One region of the Alkalibacillus sp. S2W genome, then DNA from elsewhere that is predicted to be linked to it. Evidence: a T-box and tRNA genes for the amino acid it is inferred to sense, from the RefSeq annotation. Region 1 holds a T-box; the other holds one or more tRNA genes.

What was found. A T-box is a leader RNA that pairs with one kind of tRNA and senses whether it is charged. The one in region 1 lies ahead of ileS (isoleucine--tRNA ligase), so its partner is inferred to be a tRNA-Ile.
Region 2: it encodes a tRNA-Ile, which carries the amino acid that the T-box ahead of ileS (isoleucine--tRNA ligase) is inferred to sense. The anticodon was not compared.

The regions. Positions count from the first base shown of each region.
Region 1 covers NZ_CP177234.1:1,212,204-1,219,459, forward strand. Annotated here, with positions in the region: gene spoIIGA (sigma-E processing peptidase SpoIIGA) at 1-155, shown strand, start outside; gene sigE (RNA polymerase sporulation sigma factor SigE) at 157-876, shown strand; gene sigG (RNA polymerase sporulation sigma factor SigG) at 973-1,755, shown strand; gene ACKXGF_RS06575 (YlmC/YmxH family sporulation protein) at 1,904-2,143, shown strand; gene pgeF (peptidoglycan editing factor PgeF) at 2,211-3,002, shown strand; gene ACKXGF_RS06585 (YggS family pyridoxal phosphate-dependent enzyme) at 3,017-3,691, shown strand; gene ACKXGF_RS06590 (cell division protein SepF) at 3,707-4,144, shown strand; gene ACKXGF_RS06595 (YggT family protein) at 4,166-4,432, shown strand; gene ACKXGF_RS06600 (RNA-binding protein) at 4,459-5,232, shown strand; gene ACKXGF_RS06605 (DivIVA domain-containing protein) at 5,322-5,879, shown strand; T-box leader at 5,964-6,176, shown strand; gene ileS (isoleucine--tRNA ligase) at 6,237-7,256, shown strand, end outside.
Region 2 covers NZ_CP177234.1:471,459-478,714, forward strand. Annotated here, with positions in the region: gene ACKXGF_RS02590 (hypothetical protein) at 1-550, shown strand, start outside; gene ACKXGF_RS02595 (zinc ribbon domain-containing protein) at 728-910, shown strand; tRNA gene ACKXGF_RS02600 (tRNA-Asn) at 1,177-1,251, shown strand; tRNA gene ACKXGF_RS02605 (tRNA-Ser) at 1,253-1,343, shown strand; tRNA gene ACKXGF_RS02610 (tRNA-Glu) at 1,351-1,422, shown strand; tRNA gene ACKXGF_RS02615 (tRNA-Asp) at 1,426-1,502, shown strand; tRNA gene ACKXGF_RS02620 (tRNA-Gln) at 1,516-1,590, shown strand; tRNA gene ACKXGF_RS02625 (tRNA-Leu) at 1,718-1,803, shown strand; tRNA gene ACKXGF_RS02630 (tRNA-Arg) at 1,872-1,948, shown strand; tRNA gene ACKXGF_RS02635 (tRNA-Gly) at 1,968-2,041, shown strand; tRNA gene ACKXGF_RS02640 (tRNA-Ile) at 2,047-2,124, shown strand; rRNA gene ACKXGF_RS02645 (16S ribosomal RNA) at 2,251-3,815, shown strand; rRNA gene ACKXGF_RS02650 (23S ribosomal RNA) at 3,989-6,918, shown strand; rRNA gene rrf (5S ribosomal RNA) at 7,007-7,122, shown strand; tRNA gene ACKXGF_RS02660 (tRNA-Met) at 7,210-7,256, shown strand, end outside.

The DNA of each region.
Region 1 (7,256 bases):
TTCATACAGATTCTACACAAATAAAAACGCCACACGTATATGTTGGATTTCATGAAGGTAAGTTGTCTCAACAAATGGACGTCCATTGTTTACTACATCCGATGTTGTGGCAATCCAAACAGATGCAAATCAAACACTATAAGGGGGTATCTTAGGATGAAAAATCTATGGTTACGAATCAAAGAAAAGTGCATGAATCTATGGTTCAAGATTTCAGGAAGATCGAATGAAATATATTATATTGGTGGTCACGAAGCATTACCACCCCCTTTATCAAAGGATGAAGAAAGACATGTATTGGAACGCTTGATGAATGGAGATCAAGCAGCTAAATCGTTATTAATTGAACATAACTTACGTTTGGTTGTTTATATTGCTAAAAAATTTGAAAATACAGGCATTCACATTGAAGATTTAATAAGTATAGGTTCAATTGGCCTGATTAAAGCAGTTAACACGTTTAACCCTGAGAAGAAAATAAAGTTAGCAACCTATGCCTCGCGCTGTATTGAGAACGAAATTTTAATGTATCTAAGACGAAACAATAAACGTAAAACAGAAGTATCATTTGATGAACCCTTAAATGTCGATTGGGATGGTAATGAATTATTACTATCAGATGTATTAGGAACGGATGATGATTTAATCACGAAGGATATCGAATTTTCAGTTGATAAAACCCTGCTTAAGTCGGCAATGGAATCTCTAAACGGCAGAGAAAAACAGATTATGGAGATGCGATTTGGATTAAGTGGTTATGATGAACAAACGCAGAAAGACGTTGCGGACCGTTTAGGCATTTCACAATCCTATATATCGCGCTTAGAGAAAAAAATTATTAAACGGTTAAAGCGTGAGTTTAATAAAATGGCTTAAACAATCGTTCTATGTTAGTCGCTATTAAGTCCGCATAAATTTTCCCATTCTGGAAACAATGATTATTGAGATCAACTCCAGGTGGGAGGGGCAACAATGACGAAAAGTAAAGTGGAAATATGCGGCGTAGATACATCAAAATTACCAGTGTTAACAAATGAAGAAATGCGATTTCTGTTCAAACGTTTACAAGCGGGTCATGAGTCCGCAAGAGAAGAACTTGTTAATGGTAACTTACGATTAGTATTGAGTGTGATTAAACGTTTTAATCATCGTGGTGAAAACGTAGATGATTTATTTCAAGTAGGTTGTATAGGTTTAATGAAATCAATTGATAATTTTGACCTAAGTCAGAATGTTAAATTTTCAACTTATGCTGTTCCGATGATTATCGGTGAAATACGACGTTACTTAAGAGATAATAATCCAATACGGGTTTCTCGTTCATTACGTGATGTAGCTTATAAAGCTTTACAAGTTAGAGAGAACTTGATGAGTAAACGGTCTATAGAACCTACAACACAAGAAATAGCAAAAGAGATGGATTTGCCTCAAGAGGATGTTATTTTCGCATTAGATGCTATTCAAGACCCTGTTTCATTATTTGAACCAATCTATAATGATGGAAGCGACCCTATTTTCGTCATGGATCAATTAAAAGATGATAAACAGAAAGATTCTTCTTGGCTTAATGAACTAGCGATTCGTGAAGGAATTAAAAAGTTGAATGAACGTGAAAAATTAATTATTAATCAACGATTTTTTGAAGGTAAGACACAAATGGAAGTAGCAGATGAAATCGGAATTTCACAAGCGCAAGTGTCTCGATTAGAAAAATCAGCCATTAAGGAGATGAACAAGACAGTTCTTGATTCTTAAGAGTAGACAAGCAATAAATAAACGATCAGTACAAAGATTCTGAGCCTTAAATCTTTAAAGGTTCAGGATCTTTTTTTATTTAGCTTTTAGCGTTGAGCAAGATTTTAAATCATATAACATAGGATAAACTATAAAGGGGGTCGGCATCATGTTGTTGTCAGAGCTTCAAACAAAAGATATTATAGATGTTGAGAGCGGGGAAAGACTCGGTGTCGTAACGGATTTAGAAATAGATGTCACCATTGGGTTGATTCAATCGATCATTATTTCGACCAAAGGAAAATGGTTGGGCCTTTTTGGAGAGCAAGAAGAACTTTGGATTGATTGGGCTCAAATTCAAATGATTGGTCATGATGTGATTTTAATAAGCCGATCGAAATATTCTTAAGAAAAGGCGCGTTAAGTACGCACTACCCTTTGAAATATGATAAAATGTTATGAAGAGGAGTCTTATTATGAACGAACCATTTATAGATCAAGGTACTGCACTTATGCCTCTTTCAAATTGGGATGTATTCCATGTGAAATCGGGTTTTACAACAAGACGAACTGGGTATAGTGAAAAACCGTATGATTATTTAAATATGGCTCTACATGTAAATGATCGTTTGGAAGATGTATTAGCAAATCGACAGTACATAAGTCAACAACTGAACGAACCGCTTGAACATTGGCGAACACTTAATCAAGTCCATAGTACAGTTGTAAAAGATTTAACGGAACTTGATGATTTAGCTACTAAGCATGATGAGACAGTAATAGATGCTGATGGTATGATTACCAATGATAAAAATCATGTTCTAACCACATTTTATGCCGACTGTGTGCCTTTATATTTCGTCGCACCTCAAGAGCGTTGGATTGGTTTAGCTCATGCAGGTTGGCGTGGGACTGTTAATGGTATAGCCGATAAAATGGTTGAGGCCTTTAACCAACAAGGTATTTCATCTGATGCGTTATTTGTAACGATTGGACCGTGTATTTCTCAACCATATTATGAAGTTGATGAGAAAGTTTCTAGTCAGATTCCAAATCAATTTCAACAAGTTCTAAAGAGGTCTCAGCAAGATCGTTATTTATTAGATTTAAAAGAACTTAATCGTTTGTATTTGCAATTAGCTGGGGTTAAACCCGACCAAATTGCGATCACTCAATATTGTACATATGAATCCAGTGATTTGTTTTATTCATTTCGACGTGACCATGGTCAAACAGGTCGTATGATGGCTTATTTAACACTAACGTAATAAGGATGAATAATATGTCAGTTAAACAAAACTTCGAGACAATCAAACAAGACATTGTTGATACTTGCCAACGAGTTGCTCGTGATCCTGATGAAGTGACTACTATCGCTGTAACAAAATATGTGAGCATCGAAAGAGCAAATGAAGCAATCAATGCAGGCATAATAGAATTAGGAGAAAATCGGTCAAAAGAATTTTTAAATAAATATGATGCGATCGGACAAGCCGCTAATTGGCATTTTATTGGCACGTTACAATCTCGAAAGGTGAAAGACGTGATTGGAAACGTCACAACGATTCATTCTTTGGATCGTGTTTCTTTAGCGGAAGAAATAAACAAACGAGCCAATCGGACTATTCCTTGTTACGTACAAGTTAATACGAGTGGTGAAGATTCTAAACATGGTTTGGTCCCTAGTGAAGTTATAACCTTTATTGAGGGACTTTCGCAGTACTCAAATATAAAGGTGGCAGGTCTGATGACGATGGCACCGTTAGTTGAAGATGAAACGATAATCCGTCAGAGTTTCCGTTCATTAAAAGAACTACGTGATGATATTCAACAACTAAACCTCTCGTTTGCTCCGTGTCAACATTTATCTATGGGAATGAGTCATGACTTTAAAATAGCAATTGAAGAAGGAGCAACTCACATACGGATTGGATCAAGGTTAGTAGGACAAGAATAATAGGAGAGGATTGCAATGAGCTTTAAAGACAAATTCAAATCATTTTTTGATCTTGATGAACAACCTTCTTTTGAAGAAGAATCCAAAAGTTATAGAAAACAACCAGCAACTCATCAACAAGAGGCAGAGCAACCTGTAAAACCTCAAACACATGATAATGTGGTCAGTCTAACCTCAATTCAGAACGATGCCAAAATGGTTTTATTTGAACCTACCGACTTTGATGATGTTCAAGAGATTGCTGAACACGTTAAGAAGAAGAAATCAGTTGTGATTAATTTACAACGTGTCGATCACCCTACAGGATTAAGAATTGTCGATTTTCTCAGTGGTACCGTTAATGCCTTGAATGGTGATATTCAAAAATTAGGGCAAAAAACATTCTTGTGTACCCCAGAAAACGTTAATATATCAGGTAGTATTTCAGAAATTTTTAATGAAGATGAACAGTAGCTTTGAGAGGATGAAGAGATTTTGGGTCAAATATTAAGTCTGCTTTTAACAGCAGTTCAAATTTATTCATTTATGATCATTGGGTATATTCTAATGTCCTGGTTTCCAGGTGCACGGGAGTCGGGTATTGGTCAATTTTTAGAAAAAGCTGTTGAGCCGTATTTAGAACCATTTCGTAAAATCATTCCTTCACTTGGAATGATAGATATATCACCAATTGTTGCTATTATTGCTTTAAATTTAGCAACGAATGGCTTGGTATTTATTTTTACAAGTTTTTTAATGTAAGCTATACATGAAAGAAAGAGGAAGCTATGGACTTATATCAACACTTTAGGGCAGAAGAACAACCGTTTATTGATCAAGTACTTGATTGGCGCGATCAAGTAGAACGACAATACACCCCTGTTTTAAGTGACTTCCTAGATCCGCGAGAACAATTAATATTTCGGTCTATTATTGGTTATGATGAGAGATTTAATCTGACCTTTCATGGTGGATATGAACGATCCGAACGAAAGCGAGCTATACTAGCACCCTTCTATGAAGATGTAAAAGAAGAGGATTATAATCTCTCGATCTTACAAGGACAGTATAATGCAAAATTCGTTTCGCTTAGCCACCGTGATCTACTTGGAACGGTCATGTCTTTAGGTTTGCATCGAAAGAAATTAGGGGATTTAATTGTAGAAGATGGTCAATTTCAAATCATCTGTGATCATGATTTGGCAATGTATTTACAAATGAATATCGATAAGATCAAAAACACTCGAATTAACTTACATGAAGCATCTCAAGAAGACATTTTAACGGCTAGCTATGAGTGGAAAGAGAAGGATGGGACGGTTTCATCAACTCGACTGGATGCTATTTTAAAAGAAATTTATCAGATTTCCCGTCAAAAAGCACAACAATTGATTGAGAAAGAAGCTGTTAAGATAAATCATCGCACAGTCAATAATTCGTCCTTTTCATTACAACCTGGTGATCTGATATCCTTAAAATCATATGGTCGTAGTCAAGTCGTTGATATTCTTGGGGAAACAAAGAAGCAAAAGATTCGTATTAAAACGGCAAAACTAAATTAATATCGTATTTTATTGCAGGAATACAGATGGTTTTGTCGAATTAATGATATACAGAGAACTGCATCGAAAACAAAAGGGGGTTCAAATCAATGGGTCTTACGCCGTTAGATATTCATAATAAAGAGTTTACAAGAGGATTTCGTGGTTATGATGAAGATGAGGTTAACGAATTTCTAGATCAAGTCATTAAAGATTTTGAGAAAGTTGTTCGTGAAAAGAAGCAATTAGAAGAGCGTGTCAATGAAGCTGAAGAAAAACTGAATCATTTTAGTGACATTGAGGAAACATTGAACCGCTCCATTCTTGTAGCGCAGGAAACGGCTGATGAAGTGAAGAATAATGCCAATAAAGAAGCTAAATTAATCATTAAAGAAGCAGAGAAGAATGCTGATCGTATTGTTAATGATGCATTAGCTAAATCACGACAAGTTTCAATGGAAATTGAGGAGCTGAAGAAGCAAGCTAAAGTCTTTAGAACACGTTTGAAGATGTTAGTAGAAGCTCAGCTTGATATTATTGATAATAGTGATTGGGAAGACTTATTTGAAATTGATACTTCTGAAGAGGATGATCAACAACATTTATATGAAACAACACCTCAGGGTCATGGTTATGCCAATGATTCTACATCTGATTCTTCTTACTAGTGTTTAATTGCGTTATGTCTTGACTTGTAATGGGAAATTATCTATAATTTTTTTATCATGAATCATAATGAAACGAAATAATAATCGATTGCATTGAAAGGAAGAGTACTTCAAGAAAGTTATCAAAGCGAGCTAGGGTTGGTGTGAGCCTGGTGATAACACTTGTAGGAAGATCATCCTGGAGCACCCTTTTTGAAATGGCAGTAGAGAAGGGCGGTTCATTCACGTTACGAATGACGAGTGGAATGATGAAGGTCATTCAACTAGGGTGGTAACGCGAGCTTTCTCGTCCCTTATTAGGGGTGGGAAAGCTTTTTTTGTGAACACAAATAAAAAGGAGATATAAGGAGGATTCTCATGAGTTATAAAGACACGTTGTTAATGCCGAAAACGGAATTTCCGATGCGCGGTAACTTGCCAAACCGTGAGCCAGAAATGCAACAGAAATGGGAAGATGAAGCCATTTACGAAAAAGTGCAAGAACGGACAGAAGGACGCCCGCTCTTTGTCTTACATGATGGCCCCCCATATGCGAACGGCGATCTACACATGGGGCACGCATTAAACAAAGTTCTAAAAGATTTTATCGTCCGTTATAAATCTATGGCCGGCTTTCATGCACCATATGTTCCAGGATGGGATACACATGGTTTACCGATTGAAGTGGCTTTAACAAAGAAAAAGAAAATTAATCGTAAAGAAGTTCCTGTTCCTGAGTTTCGTGAAATGTGTAAACAGTATGCTCTAGAACAGCTAGACAATCAGAGAACACAATTTAAGCAACTAGGTGTGCGAGGCGATTGGGATAATCCATATATTACGCTTAATCCGTCTTTTGAAGCACAACAAATTCGTGTATTTGGCGAAATGGCGAAAGCAGGTTATATCTATAAAGGGAAAAAACCAGTCTATTGGTCACCTTCATCTGAATCAGCTTTAGCAGAAGCGGAAATTGAATATCATGATAAAAAATCCCCTTCAATCTATGTTGCGTTCGATGTGACGAATGGAAATGGTGTTTTAAATGGTGATGAGAAATTTGTTATTTGGACGACAACCCCATGGACAATTCCGGCTAACTTAGCGATTGCTGTGCATCCTGATCTTGATTATGTCGTGGTATCGACAGATCAAGGAAACTTTGTGATTGCAGAAGATCTTTTAGAAGAAGTTGCGGAAAAAGTAGAATGGCAAGAATATTCCATTCGTTCTCGTCATAAAGGTAAAGACTTAGAATATGCCAAAACACAGCATCCACTTTATGACCGTGAATCACTCATTATCCTTGGAGATCACGTGACTACTGAATCTGGTACAGGGTGTGTTCATACAGCACCTGGTCATGGTGAAGAAGACTACTGGATTGGTAAGACATAT
Region 2 (7,256 bases), 740 kb from region 1:
AGTAGAACAACATAAGAAGAAGTTAGAGGTTATAAACCAATATCTAGGAATCAGCAAACTATCTGTTGAGTTTTTTAGTGAAAGGATTTTTCCCATAGTATTAGGGGATTTGATTGAAGAACACGAAGATGCGAAAATCAATTTCATATTTAATGGAGTTACAAATGTTTTTATTGAGGAAGAGACCGAAGAATCTGTAATCTTAACGCATTTTGATACTTTAAGAAGCCTTCGTTATGTGGATATTAAGAGATTCTTTGTAATTGCTGATAAATTCCGACATATTAGTGAGTATCCACTAAATAATAACGAACCCATAACTGAAAGAATTGACGACAAGCTTGTATCGTTAGGGTTAATAAATACACCAACCTTTTGGGAACAAGATGTAAGGCATAAATTAGAGGATATAAGTGTCACTTCTTATGGAAGTGAGTTTATGTGTTTTATTAAATCGGATGATGAATTTGATGTTAAGCATAGTGATATAGAAGGTGAAAGTAAAGACCCGAATGAATGGTTAAAGGAAATAAAAAAAAGAGGTAAATAATAAGTTAAAACCAAATAAAGAAACGAAGAATGCAACAAAACTCTTGTGTAAAGCAGATTTGTTTATAATTAAAACCCAACAAGTAGTTAAAACCTATATTTATCATATAATTGCCATTATCATCTACATATTGAAGTCAAACCATTTCATCATCGTAGTCACGAATTCCGTGAGCTAATGAAACAAACAGATTCCCCACGCTTTTGTGAACAACTTCCATCAGAAGTAAGTAAGCAGCGATTACAATATAAATGTACAAATTGCGAATTGATCTTTAAGCGCAAAAGACGTATTAATACACAAAAATATCGTTGTAGTAAGTGTGGAGGTCGTATTAAAGAATTGGTTTCAGGTGATTGACAATCATTTTAGTTAAATGATACATTATGAAAGCTGTCAAAAGAACGATGAAAAAGTTTGCCCAAAAATAAACTAATTTCTATTGAACTAATTGACAGGAAAATAAAGATGTTATATGATACTAAATGTCGCTGAAAAACGTCAGCGTTTTACATCATGAGAAAGCATCATTGAAAACGAAATAAAATGTAAAAAAACACTTTACATGGATGGCGAAACAATTTATAATAATTTCTGCATTGAGCCAATTAACACTTTGAAAATATTCCAGCGTAGCTCAGAGGTAGAGCAATCGGCTGTTAACCGATTGGTCGCAGGTTCGAATCCTGCCGCTGGAGCCATGGAGAAGTACCCAAGTGGCTGAAGGGACACCCCTGCTAAGGGTGCAGGTCGCGTAAGCGGCGCGAGGGTTCAAATCCCTCCTTCTCCGCCATTAAAATGGCCCGTTGGTCAAGTGGTTAAGACACTGCCCTTTCACGGCAGTAACACGGGTTCGAATCCCGTACGGGTCACTTGGTCCGGTAGTTCAGTTGGTTAGAATGCCTGCCTGTCACGCAGGAGGTCGCGGGTTCGAGTCCCGTCCGGACCGCCATATTATATTAAGTTGGGCCATGGCCAAGCGGTAAGGCAACGGCTTTTGGTGCCGTCATGCGTAGGTTCGAATCCTACTGGCCCAGCCAACATTTTTTACAATTCAATAAATCAAATTAAGTCTTTTTTTATGTCTTTTAATCAATAGATTGATTTTATAGAATAAAGGTAAGGTCATTCTAAGAGGATCTATTGAACTTTCTAAGCCTATAACTTGCGGCCGTGGCGGAACGGCAGACGCGCTAGGTTGAGGGCCTAGTGGGGTTTTCCCCGTGGAGGTTCAAATCCTCTCGGCCGCACCATTTAACAAACTTAATTTTATTCTTGCAATCACTTATTATGTTTGATATTATAGTGTTTGTCGCAATAAGCGCCCGTAGCTCAATTGGACAGAGCGTTTGACTACGGATCAAGAGGCTAGGGGTTCGACTCCTCTCGGGCGCACCATTTATATATAATAGATCTTGCGGGTGTAGTTTAATGGTAAAACCTCAGCCTTCCAAGCTGATGTTGTGGGTTCGATTCCCATCACCCGCTCCATATATGGGCCTGTAGCTCAGTTCGGTTAGAGCGCACGCCTGATAAGCGTGAGGTCGGTGGTTCAAGTCCACTCAGGCCCACCATATAAATACATCGAACCTTGAAAACTAAACAAAATAGCCTGTCGTCAATTCGTTTTTCTTCTTATTTGTTAATAGGAAGAAAGCGGAGACGAAATAAGAAACAACAATAAGCCAAATCAAACACTTTAATTCGAGAGTTTGATCCTGGCTCAGGACGAACGCTGGCGGCGTGCCTAATACATGCAAGTCGAGCGCGGGAAGCGAGCTGAAGCCCTTCGGGGTGGACGCTCGTGGAACGAGCGGCGGACGGGTGAGTAACACGTGGGCAACCTACCTGTGAGACGGGGATAACTCCGGGAAACCGGGGCTAATACCGGATAACGCATCGAACCGCATGGTTCGATGATCAAAGATGGCTTCTAGCTATCACTCACAGATGGGCCCGCGGCGCATTAGTTAGTTGGTGAGGTAACGGCTCACCAAGGCGACGATGCGTAGCCGACCTGAGAGGGTGATCGGCCACACTGGGACTGAGACACGGCCCAGACTCCTACGGGAGGCAGCAGTAGGGAATCATCCGCAATGGACGCAAGTCTGACGGTGCAACGCCGCGTGAGCGATGAAGGTCTTCGGATCGTAAAGCTCTGTTGTGAGGGAAGAACAAGTGCCGTTCGAATAGGGCGGCACCTTGACGGTACCTCACCAGAAAGCCCCGGCTAACTACGTGCCAGCAGCCGCGGTAATACGTAGGGGGCAAGCGTTGTCCGGAATTATTGGGCGTAAAGCGCGCGCAGGCGGTTCCTTAAGTCTGATGTGAAAGGCCACAGCTCAACTGTGGAGGGCCATTGGAAACTGGGGAACTTGAGGACAGAAGAGGAGAGCGGAATTCCACGTGTAGCGGTGAAATGCGTAGATATGTGGAGGAACACCAGTGGCGAAGGCGGCTCTCTGGTCTGTAACTGACGCTGAGGCGCGAAAGCATGGGTAGCGAACAGGATTAGATACCCTGGTAGTCCATGCCGTAAACGTTGAGTGCTAGGTGTTAGGGGGTCCAACCCTTAGTGCTGCAGTTAACGCAATAAGCACTCCGCCTGGGGAGTACGGCCGCAAGGCTGAAACTCAAAGGAATTGACGGGGGCCTGCACAAGCGGTGGAGCATGTGGTTTAATTCGACGCAACGCGAAGAACCTTACCAGGTCTTGACATCTTCGGACAGCCCAAGAGATTGGGTCTTCCCTTCGGGGACCGAATGACAGGTGGTGCATGGTTGTCGTCAGCTCGTGTCGTGAGATGTTGGGTTAAGTCCCGTAACGAGCGCAACCCCTGATCTTAGTTGCCAGCATTCAGTTGGGCACTCTAGGATGACTGCCGGTGACAAACCGGAGGAAGGCGGGGATGACGTCAAATCATCATGCCCCTTATGACCTGGGCTACACACGTGCTACAATGGATGGTACAAAGGGAAGCCAAACCGCGAGGTCAAGCTAATCCCATAAAGCCATTCTCAGTTCGGATTGTAGGCTGCAACTCGCCTGCATGAAGCCGGAATCGCTAGTAATCGCGGATCAGAATGCCGCGGTGAATACGTTCCCAGGCCTTGTACACACCGCCCGTCACACCACGAGAGTTGGCAACACCCGAAGTCGGTGGGGTAACCTTCACGGAGCCAGCCGCCGAAGGTGGGGCCAATGATTGGGGTGAAGTCGTAACAAGGTAGCCGTATCGGAAGGTGCGGCTGGATCACCTCCTTTCTAAGGAATATAGGAGGCGACAGTGCTATTTTGTTTAGTTTTGAAGGATCGATGATCCTTTGAAAAGTACCTTGAAAACTAGATAAGATGAGATACCAAAGCATCGAAAAGCAAGTAAAGACACAAGCGTCTTTTCACGCATAACTTGATGGTTCGCCATGAAGTTAAGAGTTAGTTAAGTGAACAAGGGCGCACGGTGGATGCCTTGGCACTAGGAGTCGAAGAAGGACGGGACAAACACCGATATGCCTCGGCGAGCAGTAAGTAAGCGTCGACCCGGGGATGTCCGAATGGGGAAACCCACGACCCGTAATGGGGTCGTATCCATGGCTGAATACATAGGTCATGGAAGACAACTCAGGGAACTGAAACATCTCAGTACCTGAAGGAAGAGAAAGCAGCCGCGATTTCCTGAGTAGCGGCGAGCGAAACGGAAACAGCCCAAACCAAGGCGCATGCGTCTTGGGGTTGTAGGACACGCCAAACGGAGTGATCAAGATACACGGTAGATGAAGCAACCTGGAACGGTTCGCCAGAGACGGTAATAGCCCGGTAATCGAAACGGTGTATCCTCCGGCGTGGATCCTGAGTACGACGGAACACGTGTTATTCCGTCGGAATCCGGGAGGACCATCTCCCAAGGCTAAATACTCCCTAGTGACCGATAGTGAACCAGTACCGTGAGGGAAAGGTGAAAAGCACCCCGGAAGGGGAGTGAAATAGAACCTGAAACCGTGTGCCTACAAGTAGTCGAAGCCCGTTAATGGGTGACGGCGTGCCTTTTGTAGAATGAACCGGCGAGTTACGAGGACGAGCAAGGTTAAAGAGCAGATCTGGAGCCGCAGCGAAAGCGAGTCTGAACAGGGCGCATTAGTTCGTCATCGTAGACCCGAAACTGTGTGATCTACCCATGTCCAGGGTGAAGGTCAGGTAACACTGACTGGAGGCCCGAACCCACGTATGTTGAAAAATGCGGGGATGAGGTGTGGGTAGCGGTGAAATGCCAATCGAACACAGAGATAGCTGGTTCTCTCCGAAATAGCTTTAGGGCTAGCCTCAACGTAGCGAGTCTTGGAGGTAGAGCACTGATTGGACTAGGGGCCCCTATCGGGTTACCGAATTCAGTCAAACTCCGAATGCCAATGACTTACCGTTGGGAGTCAGACTATGGGTGATAAGGTTCATAGTCGAAAGGGAAACAGCCCAGACCGCCAGCTAAGGTCCCTAAGTATGTGTTAAGTGGGAAAGGATGTGACGTTGCTCAGACAACCAGGATGTTAGCTTAGAAGCAGCTATCATTTAAAGAGTGCGTAATAGCTCACTGGTCGAGTGACGTTGCGCCGAAAATTTACCGGGGCTAAACACATCACCGAAGCTGCGGATTGTCCGCAGGACAATGGTAGGAGAGCGTTCTAAGGGCTTAGAAGTCAGACCGTGAGGACTGGTGGAGCGCTTAGAAGTGAGAATGCCGGTATGAGTAGCGAAAAAGAAGTGAGAATCTTCTTCACCGTAAGCCTAAGGTTTCCTGAGGAAGGCTCGTCCGCTCAGGGTAAGTCGGGACCTAAGCCGAGGCCGAAAGGCGTAGGCGATGGCCAACAGGTTGAAATTCCTGTACCACCTCCTTTCCGTTCGAACGACGGGGAGACGCAGGAGGATAAGGGAAGCGTGCCACCGGATGTGCACGCCCAAGCAGAGAGTGTGATGGATAGGCAAATCCGTCCATCGGACGCATGATCTGTGATGGGGAGGGAACATAAGTACCGAAGTCCCGGATTTCACACTGCCTAGAAAAGCCTCTAGTGAGGAAAGAGGTGCCCGTACCGCAAACCGACACAGGTAGGCGAGGAGAGTATCCTAAGGTGATCGGGAGAACTCTCGTTAAGGAACTCGGCAAAATGACCCCGTAACCTCGGGAGAAGGGGTGCTCATCTAGGCTACGGCCTAGGGAGCCGCAGTGAAAAGGCCCAAGCGACTGTTTATCAAAAACACAGGTCTCTGCGAAGCCGTAAGGCGAAGTATAGGGGCTGACACCTGCCCGGTGCTGGAAGGTTAAGGGGATGCGTTCGTCCTTCGGGACAAAGCGTTGAACCGAAGCCCCAGTAAACGGCGGCCGTAACTATAACGGTCCTAAGGTAGCGAAATTCCTTGTCGGGTAAGTTCCGACCCGCACGAAAGGTGCAACGACTTGGGCACTGTCTCAACGAGAGACCCGGTGAAATTATACTATGCGTGAAAATGCGCATTACCCGCGACAAGACGGAAAGACCCCGTGGAGCTTTACTGTAGCCTGATATTGAATGTTGGTACAGCTTGTACAGGATAGGTGGGAGCCTGAGATGCCGGAGCGCAAGCTTCGGCGGAGGCGCCGGTGGGATACCACCCTGGCTGTACGGACATTCTAACCCCGAGCCGTGATCCGGTTCGGAGACAGTGTCAGGTGGGCAGTTTGACTGGGGCGGTCGCCTCCCAAAGAGTAACGGAGGCGCCCAAAGGTTCCCTCAGAATGGTTGGAAATCATTCGCAGAGTGTAAAGGCAGAAGGGAGCTTGACTGCGAGACTTACAAGTCGAGCAGGGACGAAAGTCGGGCTTAGTGATCCGGCGGTTCCGCATGGAAGGGCCGTCGCTCAACGGATAAAAGCTACCCCGGGGATAACAGGCTTATCTCCCCCAAGAGTCCACATCGACGGGGAGGTTTGGCACCTCGATGTCGGCTCATCGCATCCTGGGGCTGTAGTCGGTCCCAAGGGTTGGGCTGTTCGCCCATTAAAGCGGTACGCGAGCTGGGTTCAGAACGTCGTGAGACAGTTCGGTCCCTATCTGTCGTGGGCGTTGGAAATTTGAGAGGAGCTGTCCTTAGTACGAGAGGACCGGGATGGACACACCGCTGGTGTACCAGTTGTTCCACCAGGAGCACTGCTGGGTAGCTACGTGTGGTCGGGATAAGTGCTGAAAGCATCTAAGCATGAAGCCCCCCTCAAGATGAGATTTCCCATTGCCTCGAGCAAGTAAGATCCCTCAGAGACGATGAGGTTGATAGGTCCGAGGTGGAAGCGTGGTGACACGTGGAGCTGACGGATACTAATCGATCGAGGACTTAACTAACGGTTAAGACGCCTGGTCGACGTTGCACGGTATCATCTTATCTAGTTTTGAAGGTACTTCATCTTCAATGTCATACAAAGAAATGAAGTCCGGTGGTTATGGCAGAGAGGTCACACCTGTTCCCATGCCGAACACAGCAGTTAAGCTCTCTAGCGCCGATGGTAGTTGGGGTTCTTCCCCTGCGAGAGTAGGACGCCGCCGGGCTTGAAACATTTCATGTATGTATAATCTGCAAAAGATTAACGATTCATTTTTAAGCTGTGGTCTCTTTAGAAGACTAACAGTCAATATCGCGGGGTGGAGCAGTCTGGTAGCTCGTCGGGCTCATAACCCGGAGG